Regions from separate parts of the Actinomadura verrucosospora genome, predicted to be linked through region 1. Evidence: riboswitches for the same ligand, from Rfam matches in the RefSeq annotation. Region 1 holds a riboswitch; the other holds the start of a gene.
The links. Region 1 has a riboswitch for cyclic di-AMP ahead of ABD944_RS31685 (NlpC/P60 family protein). Riboswitches for the same ligand answer to the same signal wherever they lie in the genome.
Positions count from the first base shown of each region.

Region 2: it holds a riboswitch for cyclic di-AMP, as region 1 does, so the genes downstream of both, ABD944_RS16060 (C40 family peptidase) here and ABD944_RS31685 (NlpC/P60 family protein) in region 1, are expected to answer to the same signal.

Region 1 covers NZ_BAABEV010000038.1:76,532-83,506, reverse strand. The annotation lists gene ABD944_RS31710 (MFS transporter) at 1-140, opposite strand, end outside; gene ABD944_RS31705 (alpha/beta hydrolase fold domain-containing protein) at 137-640, opposite strand; gene ABD944_RS31700 (alpha/beta hydrolase fold domain-containing protein) at 749-1,975, shown strand; gene ABD944_RS31695 (DUF305 domain-containing protein) at 2,043-2,675, opposite strand; gene ABD944_RS31690 (DUF6153 family protein) at 2,752-3,243, opposite strand; gene ABD944_RS31685 (NlpC/P60 family protein) at 3,305-4,363, opposite strand; cyclic di-AMP (ydaO/yuaA leader) riboswitch at 4,367-4,511, opposite strand; gene ABD944_RS31680 (M56 family metallopeptidase) at 4,617-5,552, opposite strand; gene ABD944_RS31675 (BlaI/MecI/CopY family transcriptional regulator) at 5,557-5,934, opposite strand; gene ABD944_RS31670 (MMPL family transporter) at 5,939-6,975, opposite strand, start outside.
Region 2 covers NZ_BAABEV010000012.1:103,752-110,726, forward strand. The annotation lists gene ABD944_RS16050 (Mut7-C RNAse domain-containing protein) at 1-83, shown strand, start outside; gene ABD944_RS16055 ((deoxy)nucleoside triphosphate pyrophosphohydrolase) at 112-498, shown strand; gene ABD944_RS16060 (C40 family peptidase) at 495-1,511, opposite strand; cyclic di-AMP (ydaO/yuaA leader) riboswitch at 1,519-1,650, opposite strand; gene typA (translational GTPase TypA) at 1,842-3,695, shown strand; gene ABD944_RS16070 (FHA domain-containing protein) at 3,766-4,158, opposite strand; gene ABD944_RS16075 (hypothetical protein) at 4,210-5,172, shown strand; gene ABD944_RS16080 (4Fe-4S single cluster domain-containing protein) at 5,076-5,843, opposite strand; gene ABD944_RS16085 (AAA family ATPase) at 5,840-6,975, opposite strand, start outside.

The DNA.
Region 1 (6,975 bases):
GTGCCGCTCGCGCCGAGGGCGACGCTCAGCTCCGGCAGCGCCATGATCATGACGAACATGTCCACCGAGACCAGCAGCGCCGGCAGGGCGAGGACGGCCAGCGCGATCCACTCGCGGCGTCCGGCGCGGGGCGGGGTCATCGGACGCTCCTCTCCTCGACGGGGACGCCCGCGGCCCGCAGGCGCCCGGCGTAGGCGCGCCCGTCGTCGTCCGGGCCGGTGACGACGGTGGCGGCGGCGACCCCGGCCAGGTCGGGCGCGAACCCCGCGGGCAGCCGCGGGCGCACGAGGATCTGCCGCTCCAGCGGCGGCCAGCCCTCGTCGCGGGCCAGCAGGGCGAGCCGGGCGGCGATCGCCGCCCCGCCGCCCTGCCCCGCGACGACCAGGCGCGCGGGCGCGGCGCCGAGTTCGGCGGCGTGGTCGGCGGCCCAGCCGAGCGCGGCCGCCGCGTCGTCCAGCGCACCGGGCCGGGCGGCGTCGAGTTCCGGAGAGAGGGCGACGGCGTGCGGGCCGAGGTCGCCCGGCGTCCCGTCGAAGTGCAGCAGCAGGCGCGTGTCGTCCGTACCGGACCAGCGCACGCCGGCCCGCAGCGGGCCGGACGCGCCGCGCAGGTGGATGTCCACCCGTTTCGTCGTGGTCATGGGTCGACCGTGGCAGCGCGGCCCCTCCGGAGGGAAAGGCCGTTCGCGCATGACGGTCGTGCATGATCGGCATCACCACCGGGGGCGCGGTGCGGCGACAATGGCCGCATGCCGGACGACACCCCGCCGCGCGTGCTCAGGCTGCCCCAGGCGCCGGACGCGATCGAGCTGCGCCATCTCCGCGCGTTCGTCGCCGTCGCCGAGGAGCTGAACTTCGGCCGCGCCGCCGCGCGCCTGTACCTGTCGCAACCCGCGCTGAGCCGCCAGATCAAGGGCCTGGAGCGGCTGGTCGGGTGCGACCTGCTGAACCGCTCGACGCACCGGGTGGAGCTGACCCTCGCCGGAGAGGCCCTGCTCGACCGCGCGAGGACCCTGCTGTCGGGCGTGGACGACGCGATCGCGACGACCCGCTCGATCGGCGGCGAGGCGTCCGGCCGCGCGGGCAGGCTGTGGCGGCCGATCGCCGACCACAACCGCGCGGGCGGCGACCTCGGTCAGATGGGCGTCGAGTACGAGACCCTGCTCGCCGAGTTCGAGCCGCCGCCGGAGGTCGCGGTCAGGCCGGTGAAGGCGGGCGGAGTCCCGGCCCTGCGGCTGGCGCCGCCGGACGCCTCACCGTCGCGCGTCCTCTACCTGCACGGGGGCGGCTTCGTGATGGGCTCGGCGTACGGGTACCGGCCCCTGGCGGGGGCGCTCGCGGTGGCGGCCGGGTGCGAGGTGGTCGTCCCGGACTACCGGCTCGCGCCGGACTTCCCCTTCCCTGCCGCCCTGGACGACGCGGCGGGCGCCTACCTCTGGCTGCTCGAAGCGGCGCCGCCGGAGCGGGTCGTGATCGCCGCCGACTCCTCGGGGGCGAGCCTGGCCCTGTCCCTGCTGCTCGCGCTGAAGGACAAGGGTCTTCCCCTGCCCGGCGGCGCCGCCCTGTTCTGCCCGTGGATCGACCTGGCGCACACCGTCCTGGAGGAGGAGCCGGCCGGCCCCCAGCTCGTGGTGACCGGCCGGATGATGCGCCAGTGCGTCGACCACTACCTCGCGGGCCGCTCCCTGGACGATCCGCTGCTGAGCCCGCTGGCCTCCCCCGGCCGCCTGAGGGGCCTGCCGCCCCTGCTGCTCCAGGCGGGCACGGGCGACCACCTGGTCGGCGACGCCCGCCGCCTGGCGGAGGAGGCGAGCGAGCAGGACGTGGACGCGCGGCTGGAGCTCTACCCGGTGGCCACCCACGGCTTCCACCTGTTCTGGACGTTCCTCCCGGAGGCGGCCCGCGCCCTGGACCAGGCGGGACGCTTCGTCCGCGACGTGACCGCCGCGTCCGCCCGGCACCGCACCGGTTCCTGAGGCAGAGGCGCCTCCGGCACGGAGGCGGGCGGGGCGCGGCGCCGCCCGCCTCCGTGACCGGCGGTCCTCACTGCTTCAGCAGGGACCTCATCTTGGCGATCTCGGCGGTCTGCGAGGAGATGATGGTCGCCGCCATCTGCTTGGCCGGGGGGAACTGCCCGGAGGACTGCTCGGCCTTGGCCATCGCCACGGCGCCCTCGTGATGCTGGATCATCATCGTGAGGAACGCCCTGTCGAACGCCGCGCCCTTGGCCGCCTCCAGTTCCTTCATGTCCTTCTCGCTCATCATGCCGTCCATGCCGTCCGTGCCGCCGTGGTGCATGCCGCCCATGCCGGTCGTGCCAGGCGAGGGGACGGGGGCGCCCCAGGCCTTCAGCCACGCGCCGAGCTGCTGGATCTCCGGTCCCTGCGCCTTCTTGATGTCGGCGGCCAGGGTCTTCACCTCCGCCGACGAGGCGCGGGTGGCGGCGAGGTCGGCCATCTCGATCGCCTGCCGGTGGTGCGGGATCATCATCTGCGCGAACATGACGTCCTGGCCGTTGTGCGGTCCGGCCTGCGCGCCGCCGGCAGGTGCCGAGTGGGCGGGCATGGAGTGGGCGGGCATCGAGTGGCCCGTCGAGCCGCCGTCGTCGCCGTCGCCGCACGCCGCCAGGGCGATCGCCAGGGCCGGGACGGTGATGAGCGCGAACGCTCGCTTCATGGTGGTGAGCCTTCCGTGTCGAGTGCTGTGATCGGTGGTCGGCGGCGGCGCCCGTTTCCGGGCGCCGCTGGACCTGTCACAGCCTCAGCACGCTCAACCTGTGCAGGGAGGGTCTCGGCGGGGGCCGTCCGACCAGGAGGATCCGCACCCGCGGCGGCCGCGACACGGCCATCGGCGGCGACCTCCGCAGGCGCAGCGCCAGGAGGGCCGCGACGAGGGCGAGTGCGAGCAGGGTCAGCATGGCCAGGCAGACCTGGCCGCCGGGGTGGTCGGGGTGGCGGTCGGAGTGATGGCCGCCGGGCCGGTCGCCCCGGGGCGGACGGTGCCCCGCCATCGCTTCGGCGGCGGGGGCGGCGTGCCCGGCGGCCATGGACGTCAGCGGAACGCCGCCCATCTCCGCCGGGCTCGCCGTGGACTGGAAGCCGTGCATCGCCAGCAGCCCGAGGAGCACGAGCAGGCCGGACGCCAGCCGGAGGACGTCCGGGCGCACGGAGCGCCTCGGCCGTCCCACCGGCCGTTCCGCGTGCGCGCCGTCCCGTGCGGGGAGGCCGCCGACGTGCGTGCTCATCTCGCGGACCAGGGTAGCGAAGGGTGATCGGCGGTCACCGGCGGGTCACCGCTTCGAGGGGTCAGGCGACACGGACCCCGCCCGCGAACGGGCGGCCGGCGATGGGGGCGATCTTGACGACGTCGCCGGTCTGCGGCGCGTGGACCATGTTGCCGTTGCCGATGTACATGCCCATGTGGTGCAGGTCGCTGTGGAAGAACACCAGGTCGCCGGGCTTGAGCTGGCTCATGCTCACGTGGGTCCCGGCGTTGTACTGGCTGCCGGTGTAGTGGCCGAGCGTGATGCCGACCTGCGCGTAGGCGTAGAGGGTCAGCCCGGAGCAGTCGAAGCCCTTGATGTTGGCGCCCTGCGCGGTGCCGTAGCTCGGGCCGGACGCGTTGCCGCCGCCCCAGGAGTAGGGCACGCCCTGCTGGGCGAGGGCGGCCCGGACGGCCGTCATGGCCTTGGCCGAGGCCCCGCCGGAGTTGAGGTTGGGGATGGAGGCGGGACCCGTGCCCGCGGTCCTGAAGGTGCCGAGCTGCTTCTCGACCTTCTTGAGCTTGATCTGGAGTTCCCGGCGCTTCTTCCTCGCCTCGCCGGTGAGCGCGCGCACCTGGGCGGCGCGCTGCTCGGCGGCCTTGCGGGACCGGTCGGCGCCCTGCATCACCTGGAGCATCTGGGTGATGCGGACGTCGTTCTGCTTGGCGAAGTAGTTGAGGGTGGCCGACTGGTCCAGGACGGCCTGCGGGTCGGACGACGAGGCGAACGTGATGGCCGGGTCCGCCGGGCCGTTCTTGTAGCTGTCCGCGGCGATCTTCGCCATGCGTTCGCGCGCTTCGTCCAGCGCCTTCTGCTGGCGCAGGGCGCTGCTCTTGGCGAGCTTCGCGGCGTGCTCGGCCTGCTTGAGGCGTTCGCGCAGGCCGTTGTACTGCTCGCTGAGCTTCTCGGCCTCGTCGGCGAGCTTCTCCTGCTGCGCGGTCAGTTGCTTGCGCGTCGGCTTCGGCTCGGCGTGGGCGGGCGCGGGCGCGAGAAGCCCGGCGGACAGCGCGAGGGCGGCCGTCCATGCCGTGACGTCGCCGAGCCGGCGGGTGCGGATCCTGCGGCGGGCTGTCGTTCGGGGGCCGGCAGCTCGTCGCTGCATGCGGTGTCCTCTCCTGTACCGCCTACCGGGTCAGCTGACGGGTTCGGGCCGGAGTCGCCCTACCGTCCCGCGGGACGGACTCACCCCTGAAGATCGGGTCCCCGGTTCCCCGGACGGAGACGTCCGCGGGATTCGGCGCGGTCGCCGGCCGTCCCCGGCGGGGACGTCGGACCGTGACCTCCTACGGAGCGTAGGAGGTTTACGGTCGGTTCGCCACCGAAGCGGCAGATTTCCCCAAATGCCACATTCCGCCTCAGCAGGCCGCGGCGAGCTCCACGACCGCCGCGGCCCCGGCCAGGAGCGGCGCGGCGACCGCCGCCACCGCGAACAGGCCCGCCGCGAGCCGGACGGCGCGCCGCGGCCTCGCCGGGGCGCCCTCCAGCCGCAGCACCCGCTCCATCAGCGCACCGGCGGCCGGCGTGCCCGCCGCGCCGAGCGCCCCCGCGCCGGCGGGCGCCGCCGAGAGCCGGCACAACGCGTCGACCAGCGGCTTCCTGCCGTGGACGCGGACCGCGGCGTCGTCCGCGGCCATCTCCAGCAGCAGCGGCAGCCGCGCCTTCGCGCGCCGGACGGTCGGCAGCCACGGCAGCATGGCGTGGACCAGGTCCAGGGCCAGCAGGAAGACATGGTGGCGCTGGCGCAGGTGCGCGCGCTCGTGCGCCAGGACGGCCCCGAGCTCCTCGGCGCTGAGCGCCCGCTGGGCCCCGGTGCTGACCACGATCGCGCGGTGCCGGGACGGCAGCGAGTACGCCACGGGCACGGGGTGGTCGAGGACGAGGACGTCCGGATGGCGGCGGTCCTCCCGGGCGACCAGCCGCAGCATCTCCCGGTGCCGCCGGCGGTGGCGCACGGCCCGGCCGAGCCTCGGCAGGCCGCGGGCGAGCACGGCGGCGCAGGCCGCGGCGAGGACGGCGGTCGCGACGGCCGCGGCGGCGGTGGCGAGACGGCCGTGATGGGGCAGGCAGTCGCGCAGCCGGGACAGCAGTCCGTGCCCCGGACCCGGCGGCGCGAGCAGCCCCGCCGCCGCGATCCCCGCCGCGGCGATGAACGTCCCCGCGAGGGCGGCCGTCCAGCAGGCGATGGCCGTCCCCGGGCCGACGGCGGAGCGCCTGAGGAGGTCCAGAACGGGCCCCGCGGCGCATCCCAGCAGGACCACCGAGACGACGAGCCCGACCACCAGCGGGATCACGGGATCACGCGTCCTCGCCGGCGGTCCGCCGCCGCAGGGCGTCCAGGAGGTGCCGGGCGTCCTCCGGCGGGACGCTCTCGGCGAACCTCGCCAGGATGGCGCCGTGGTCGGAGGCCTCGCTCAGGGCGTCCAGCATCAGCTCGACCGCGTACTCCTCCCGCGGCCGCGTGGGGCTGTAGCGGAAGGCCGTGCCCTCCTGCGTACGCCGGAGGAGGCCCTTCTGCGCCAGGCGTTCGGCCACGGTCTGCACGGTGTTGTAGGCCAGTGCCCTGTCCGCGTCCTCGTTCAGCTCGGCCAGCAGCTCACGGACCCGCAGCGGGCGGGGCGCCGCCCAGAGCACGTCCATGATGGAGCGTTCGAGCGATCCTCCGAGTGCGGACACGCGGTCACCTCCGTACCGCCCCCATTGTGCCGGACGTCTCCTGGGGGCCGGCCTCCTGGAGCGGGGTCTCTCCAGCGTGGGCGGGTTCCCGGCGGCCCGGCATCCACCAGTTGGCCCTGCCGCACAGCTCCATCACCGCGGGGACGAGGACCATCCGGACGACGGTGGCGTCGACGAGCACGGCGACGGCCATGCCGAGGCCGATCTGCTTGACCGACACGTCGGGGCCGAGCAGGGACGTCGAGAAGACGGCGATCATGATGGCGGCCGCGGCGGTGATGACCTTGGCGGTGCGCGCCAGCCCCCGGGTGACGGCCGTCCGGGTGTCGCCGGTGCGCTCGTACTCCTCCCGGATCCGCGAGATCAGGAAGACCTCGTAGTCCATGGACAGGCCGAACAGCAGCGGGAACATCATCATCGGCACCCAGGTCGTGATCGGCATGGTGGTGGGGAAGCCGAGGGCCTTCCCGAGCCAGCCCCACTGGACGACCGCGACCAGCACGCCGTAGGCCGCGCCGATCGACAGCAGGTTCATCACCGCGGCCTGCAGCGCGATCGTGACCGACCGGACCAGCGCGACCAGCAGCACGAGCGACAGCGCGACGACGACCGCGATCATCAGGGGCAGGCGGGAGCCGACCTCCTCGGCGATGTCGATCGCGCCGGCGTTCGGGCCGCCGACCTGGACGCCGGCGCCGCCGGGCGCCGCGGGCAGGACGTCGTCGCGCAGCCGGTGCACCAGGTCGGCGGTGGCCTCGTCCTGGGCGCCGCTCTTCGGGAAGGCCATGAACGTGGCCGCGCGCCCGTCCTCGCTGATCCGGGGCGGCGTGACGGAGGCGATGCCCTCGGTCCGTCCGACCGCGTCGACGACGGGGCGCAGATCGGCGTCCGGGGATCCGATCCGCGCGGCGAAGATCAAGGGCGCGCCGTAGCCGGGCCCGAAGCCCTCGGACAGGATCGTGTACGAGGTGTGGCTGCTCCGGTCGTGCGGCTGGACGCTGGCGTCGGGCAGGCTCAGCCGCATCGACAGCACGGGGGCGG
Region 2 (6,975 bases), on a different contig from region 1:
TGGAGGAGATCGTCCGCGACGCGACGCGTCTGGTCGACTCCCTCAGGCGGGACGGAACCGGACGGACCGGCGCCGCGGTCTGATCACGAACACGGAGAGGAGCTGGTCGCGATCGATCTCGTGGTGGTGGGGGCGGCGATCCTCGCGGAGGGGCGGCTGCTGGCCGCCCAGCGCGCCGAGCCGCCGCACATGGCGGGCGGCTGGGAGCTTCCCGGCGGCAAGGTCGACCCCGGAGAGTCGGACGAGGACGCCCTGGTGCGCGAGTGCCACGAGGAACTGGCCGTGAAGGTACGCCTGGGCCGCCGCGTGGGCGGCGACTGGCGCCTCAGCGAACGCGCCGTCCTCCGCGTCTGGACGGCCGAGCTGGTAGAAGGCGAGCCGCAGGCCCTGGAGCACCTGCAACTCCGCTGGCTGGCGCCCTCAGAGCTCCACGACGTCAACTGGCTCCCCGGCGACCGCCCGGCAGTAGACCTCCTGGCCGTCCAAGGCCTCAGCTAGGAAATCCTATTCGCGCCTGCGAAGTCGGAGCGGTCGGAGAGTTTGGAGATCTTGACCACGTCGCCGGTCTGGGGGGCGTGGAGGTACTTGCCGTCGCCCAGGTAGATGCCCATGTGGTGCAGGTTGCTGCCGAAGTACACCAGGTCGCCGGAGCGGAGGGCGCCGCGGGAGACCTTCGTTCCCATGGCGAACAGGTCGCCGGTGTAGTGCGGGAGGCCGGGCTTGCCGACCTGGGCGTAGGCCCAGACGACGAGGCCCGAGCAGTCGAAGCTGCTCGGTCCGGCGGCGGCCCACACGTACGGGGAGCCGAGCTTGGTGAGCGCCTTGCGGGCCATCTTGGCGGGCAGGCCGGAGCCCTTCACGGTGGCGCTGAGGCCGGTGCGCGGGTCGCTCGCGTGGGTGGTGGTCAGCTTGTCGAGGCGCTTCATCACCTCGGAGACCTTGGCCTTGGCGGCCTCGCGCGCCTGCTTGGCGTCGTCCCAGGCCTTCTTGACCTGGGCGGTCTTGGCCTTGGCGGTGCGCTCCGCGGCGTCGGCCTGGTCGATCTGCTTCTTCAGGGCGAGGACGGCGGTGGCCTGGCTCTGCGCCAGGTAGGCGCGGTCGGACAGCCCCTCGGGGGAGGCGCCGGAGCCGAAGAGGACGTCGGGGCCGCCGGCCATGTAGTTCGCGGCGGCCAGGCTGCCGAGCTTCTGGCGGGCGGGTTCGGCGAGGGCGCGCAGCCGCTCGGCCTCCCGGGTGGCGTCCTGTTCGGCCTTGCGGGCCTTGGTGAACTCGACGCGGGCCTTGTTGAACTTCTCCGTGAGGATCTCGGCCTCTTCGTTCAGCGCGTCGAGGCTCTTGCGCAGGCCCTTCTCCGTCGTCGGCGTGGGGCTCGGCGCCGTGGGCGCGGAGGCGGGCCGGAACGGCTGGGCGGCGTGGGCGAGGTCCGGCGCGGTGGCGCCGAGACCGATCAGGAGCAGGGTGGCGGTGGCGGTGGGCAGAACGCGACGCCGCCGGGGGGAATCCGGAGCCAAGCCGGTGTTCTCCTCTCCTCGTACGCCTACCGGGTTAGCTGACGGGTTCGGGCCAGGAGTCGCCCTACGACGAGCGTCGATTCACCCCGAGGGTGGTGGGTCCCCGGTTCTCCCGCGGGAGATTCGGCGTTCCGGCCGCAGTCCCCTGGGGGCGGGACTCCGGACGACCGGATCTCGGGCAGATTACAAAGGATGCGCAAAGTTGGCCAATCGAGGTCCGTGTGACCGATGGGGCGAACGACTCGGAGTGGGTGGTACGCACGGCCAAGTAGAATGGGTACGGCCGCACGTCTGCGGCGACTCCCGAACTCTCACGCAAGGCGAACCCGCATGCCCATCTCCACGCGCGACGACCTCCGTAACGTCGCGATCGTCGCCCACGTCGACCATGGCAAGACGACGCTGGTCGACGCCATGCTCTGGCAGTCCGGGGCCTTCCGCGAGAACCAGGACGTCGACGACCGCGTGCTCGACTCCAACGACCTGGAGCGCGAGAAGGGGATCACCATCCTCGCGAAGAACACCGCGGTCCTGCACAACGGCCTGACGATCAACATCATCGACACCCCGGGGCACGCCGACTTCGGCGGCGAGGTCGAGCGCGGCCTGTCCATGGTGGACGGCGTCGTCCTGCTGGTCGACGCCAGCGAGGGCCCGCTCCCGCAGACGCGCTTCGTGCTGCGCAAGGCGCTCGCCGCGCGGCTGCCGGTGATCCTGGTCGTGAACAAGACCGACCGCCCCGACGCGCGCATCGACGAGGTCGTGGACGAGACCTACGAGCTGTTCATGGACCTCGACGCCGACGAGGACCAGATCGACTTCCCGATCGTGTTCGCGTCCGGCCGCGCCGGGCGGGCCTCGCTCGACAAGCCCGCCGACGGCGCCATGCCCGGCAGCGAGGACCTGGAACCGCTGTTCAAGGTCATCACCGAGACGATCCCCGCGCCGTCCTACGACCCCGACGGCCCGCTCCAGGCGCACGTGACGAACCTGGACGCCTCCAGCTACCTCGGCCGGATCGCGCTGTGCCGCGTGCACGCCGGCACGATCAAGAAGGGCCAGCAGGTCGCCTGGTGCCGGCGCGACGGCAGCGTCGAGCGGGTGAAGATCACCGAGCTGATGATGACGGAGGCGCTCACCCGCAAGCCCGCGGACGAGGCCGGGCCCGGCGACATCATCGCCATCGCCGGCATCCCCGACATCATGATCGGTGAGACCCTCGCGGACCCGGACGACCCGCGCCCGCTGCCGCTGATCACGGTGGACGAGCCGGCGATCTCCATGACGATCGGCACCAACACCGGGCCGATGGCGGGCCGCGAGAAGGGCACCAAGGTCACCGCCCGGATGGTCAAGGACCGCCTCGACCGCGAGCTCGTCGGCAACGTGTCGATCCGGGTGCTGCCGACCGAGCGCCCCGACGCCTGGGAGGTGCAGGGCCGCGGCGAGCTGGCCCTGGCGATCCTGGTCGAGAACATGCGCCGCGAGGGCTACGAGCTGACCGTCGGCAAGCCGCAGGTCGTCACGCGGGAGATCGACGGCAAGAAGCACGAGCCGGTCGAGCGGCTCACCGTCGACATCTCCGAGGAGCACCTCGGCGCCGTCACGCAGCTGATGGCGGTCCGCAAGGGCCGCATGGAGCACATGACCAACCACGGGACGGGCTGGATCCGGATGGAGTTCCTCGTCCCGGCCCGCGGCCTGATCGGGTTCCGCACCGAGTTCATGACCGAGACGCGCGGCACCGGCATGGCGCACCACGTCTTCGAGGACTACGAGCCCTGGTTCGGCGAGCTGCGCACCCGTCCGTCCGGCTCGCTCGTCGCCGACCGGTCCGGCGCCGCCACCGCCTACGCCATCACGAACCTCCAGGAGCGCGGGACGTTCTTCGTCGGCCCGACCACCGAGGTGTACGAGGGCATGATCGTCGGGGAGAACTCCCGCGCCGACGACATGGACGTCAACATCACCAAGGAGAAGAAGCTCACGAACATGCGGTCGTCCACCGGCGACGAGCTGGAGCGGCTCACCCCGCCCCGCGCCCTGTCGCTGGAGGAGGCGCTGGAGTTCTGCCGCGAGGACGAGTGCGTCGAGGTCACCCCGACCGCCGTCCGCATCCGCAAGGTCGTCCTGGACGCCAAGGAGCGCGAGCGCACGCGGGCCCGCACCAAGCGCGCCGGCTGAGCGCCGAAGCCGAAAGGGGCGGCCCCGCGGTTCTCGGAACCGCGGGGCCGCCCCTTTTCGTGCGTGCCGCTCAGCTCAGCTGGACGGTGCCCGTGACGTCGGCGGCCAGGCGGAGCTGGTCGCCGTCGCGGAGCGGGGCGTCCACGCCGCGGGGGAGCCGCTCGCCGTTGACGAACGTCCCGTTGGTGGAGCCCTCGTCGCGCACCCAGGCCGTCCCGGACGGGTCGAGCCACACCGTCGAGTGGCGCCGCGACACGTTGTCGTACTGCGTGAACGTGGCCGCCACCGGCGACTGGCCCGCGTCCCGGCCGAGCACCAGGTGCTGGCCGACCGAGACCTTGAGCTCGCCCGTGGGGAACTGGACGCGCAGGACGGGCGTGCCCTTCTGCGGCAGCGGGCGCAGGCACGAGTCGCACTGCGCGGCGCCCGGGTTGCTCAGCACCGCCTCGCAGTACGGGCACATGAACGCCGTGCTGTCGGGCGCGGCCGACCGCTGCTGCCCCTGGTTGTGCTCGTGCGGCAGCAGCGTCGCCTCGCGGCCGTGCGGCAGCTGCGGCGACGGGCCTCCGTGCTGCGGCTGACCCCCGTGCTGCGGCTGGCCTCCGTGCTGGGGCTGGCCGTACTGGGGCTGCCCGTGCTGAGGCTGCCCGTACTGGTGGTCGGCCGGGCCGGGCTGCGGCGCGCCGTACTGGTCCTGCGGTGCGCCGTACTGGTCCTGTGGGGCGCCGTACTGCTGCTGCGGCTGGTACTGGTCCGGCTGCTGCTGTTGCGGCTGCGGCGCGCCCCACTGGTCCTGGGGCTGCTGCGGCGTGCCCCACGGGTCGGCGGGGGGCTGCTGCTGTTGCGGCTGCCCGTACTGCTGCTGCCCGTGCTGAGGCTGGCCCTGCTGCGGCTGCCCGTACGGGGGCTGGCCGGGCTGGCCCTGCCCGTGCTGACCCTGACCGTGCTGGTCATGGGACTGCTGGGGCATGGGCGGACCCCATGCGTCCGGCTGCTGCTGTTGCGGCTGCGGCGCGCCCCACTGGTCCTGGGGCTGCTGCGGCGTGCCCCACGGGTCGGCGGGGGGCTGCTGCTGTTGCGGCTGCCCGTACTGCTGCTGCCCCTGCTGAGGCTGGCCATACTGCGGCTGCCCATGCTGCGGCTGGCCGTGCTGACCCTGACCGTGCTGAGGCTGCCCGTACTGGTGGTCGGCCGGGCCGGGCTGCGGGGCGCCGTACTGCTGGCCCCCCTGCTGCGGCCCCGGCGGCGGGGGTATCCGCTGCGGTTCGTACCCGCCTGGGCCCTGCTGGTGAGCGCCGCCACCGGCGCGCGCCAGGTTGGCCCCGCAGCTCATGCAGAGCAGATCGCCCGGCTGGAACGGCTCGTCGCAGACCGGACAGTTCAAGGTCGCCATGACACATCCCCCGAGCGCACCCCGGCGCGGTCGAGCCTCGACGTGAGGTGCTCCATGTCACCTCTTCGCGGGATCCCGATGTAGTACACCCGCTTTCCCTCCGGCCCTTCGTCCACGGACACCTGTACTCGGGGCCCTCTTCCTTCAGTGTCACCGATCGCTTCAGTGTCACCGACGCCGGCCACTGCCCCGTACCGCTCGCGTCCCAGGGGGGACACCGGCACGACACGCTGGTTGGCCGACCCCCTCCAGAGTAGGGAGCCGTCCGCGGGGTGTCGCCCCCCAGGGTTGAGCCGGTCGACGTACGGCCCGGTGACCACGGCGTCACACATGTCGACGATCTCGCGCGTCACAGCGGCGCGCGAGAGTCGAGAGTAGACATATCCGCTGTAAACCAATATGTCCAACGCAATCGTCTCACGGTCGCGGGTCTCCCGCCACGCGCGGATCCCCCGCACCAGGGCCGCCAGCGCGGCCGGCTGCTGGAACGGTTCGCCGCCCGAGATGGTCACCCCGTCGACCGGTTCGGGAAGGGACGCGAGCCATCCTAGGACCGCTTCGACGGGGATGGCCCGGCCCGGGTCGGCGTCCCACGTGTCGCGGGAGAGGCACCCGTTGCAGTGCAGCGTGCAGCCCTGCGTCCAGATGCCCGCCCGCGTCCCCGGGCCGAGTGTGGTCACCGGGTAGTGCGCCTTGGCGAGCAGGAGCGTCTCGCCGGCGCCGTCTCCGGCCGCCGGGGGACGGCCCGCGCTCACTGGAGGTCCAGGTGCACGATGCTGCCCTCGCGCCGGATCCCCGTGACGGTGACCTTCTCGTCCGGGACGAGCTCCCGGTCGAAGAGCGCGCGCGCCAGCGGGTTGACGAAGTGGGACTCCAGCGCCATGCCGATGCCGCGCCCGCCCTTGGCCAGCTCCTCCGTGCACCACTCGCGGAGCGTCTGGAGCGCGTCCCCCTTCACGGCGAGGACGAGCCGGTGCTCCTCGGTGACCCGCCGGCAGATGTTCGCGAACTGCAGGTCGAAGATCTTGTGCGCGGCCTCGCCGGAGATGAAGTCGAACACCACGATGTTGTCGCCGAACCGGTTCAGCAGCTCCGGCCGGTTCAGCACCGTCGTGAAGTGGTCGGCGACGGCGCCCTTGATGCGCTGCTCGACCTGCTCGTAGGACATCCCGGGTGTGATGTTCTGCACACGGTCAGGGGCCCCGTACGCGGCCCCGTCGCGGGTCGTGAGGTCGCGTCCCGGCACGAACATCCCCAGGTTGGAGGTGAAGATGAGGATCGACTCGGAGAAGTGGACGGTGTTGCCGCGCCCGTCGGTGAGCCGCCCGTCCTCCAGGATCTGCAGGAACTTGTCCAGGATCCGCGGGTGCGCCTTCTCGATCTCGTCGAAGAGGATCACCCGGAACGGGTCCTCCCGGACGGCGTTGGTGAGCTCGCCGCCGGCCTCGTGCCCCACGTACCCGGGCGGCGACCCGATCAGCCGGTCGCCGGAGCCCTCGCCGGAGAACTCGCTCATGTCGAAGCGCAGGTAGGCCGACTCGTCGCCGAAGACCAGCTCGGTGATGGCCTTGGCCAGCTCCGTCTTGCCGGTGCCGGTCGGGCCCGCGAAGAACAGCACCCCGCGCGGCCGGCTGCCCGACCTGGTCGCCTGCGCGCCCGACAGCCCGAGCACCGCCCGCTTGAGGATGTCCAGCGTCTTCGTGACCGCCTGCGGCTGCCCGATCACCCGCTCGGGGACGCGCTTCTCGCCCTCCAGCACCCGGCGCCGCAGGTGCCCGCGGCTCCACGGGTTGTCGAGCACGCCCAGCTTGTAGGTGCGGACCGCGTCCGGCAGGTCGGCGAGGTCGACGTTGCGCTCCTTCGCCAGCCGGGTCACCTCGATCATCG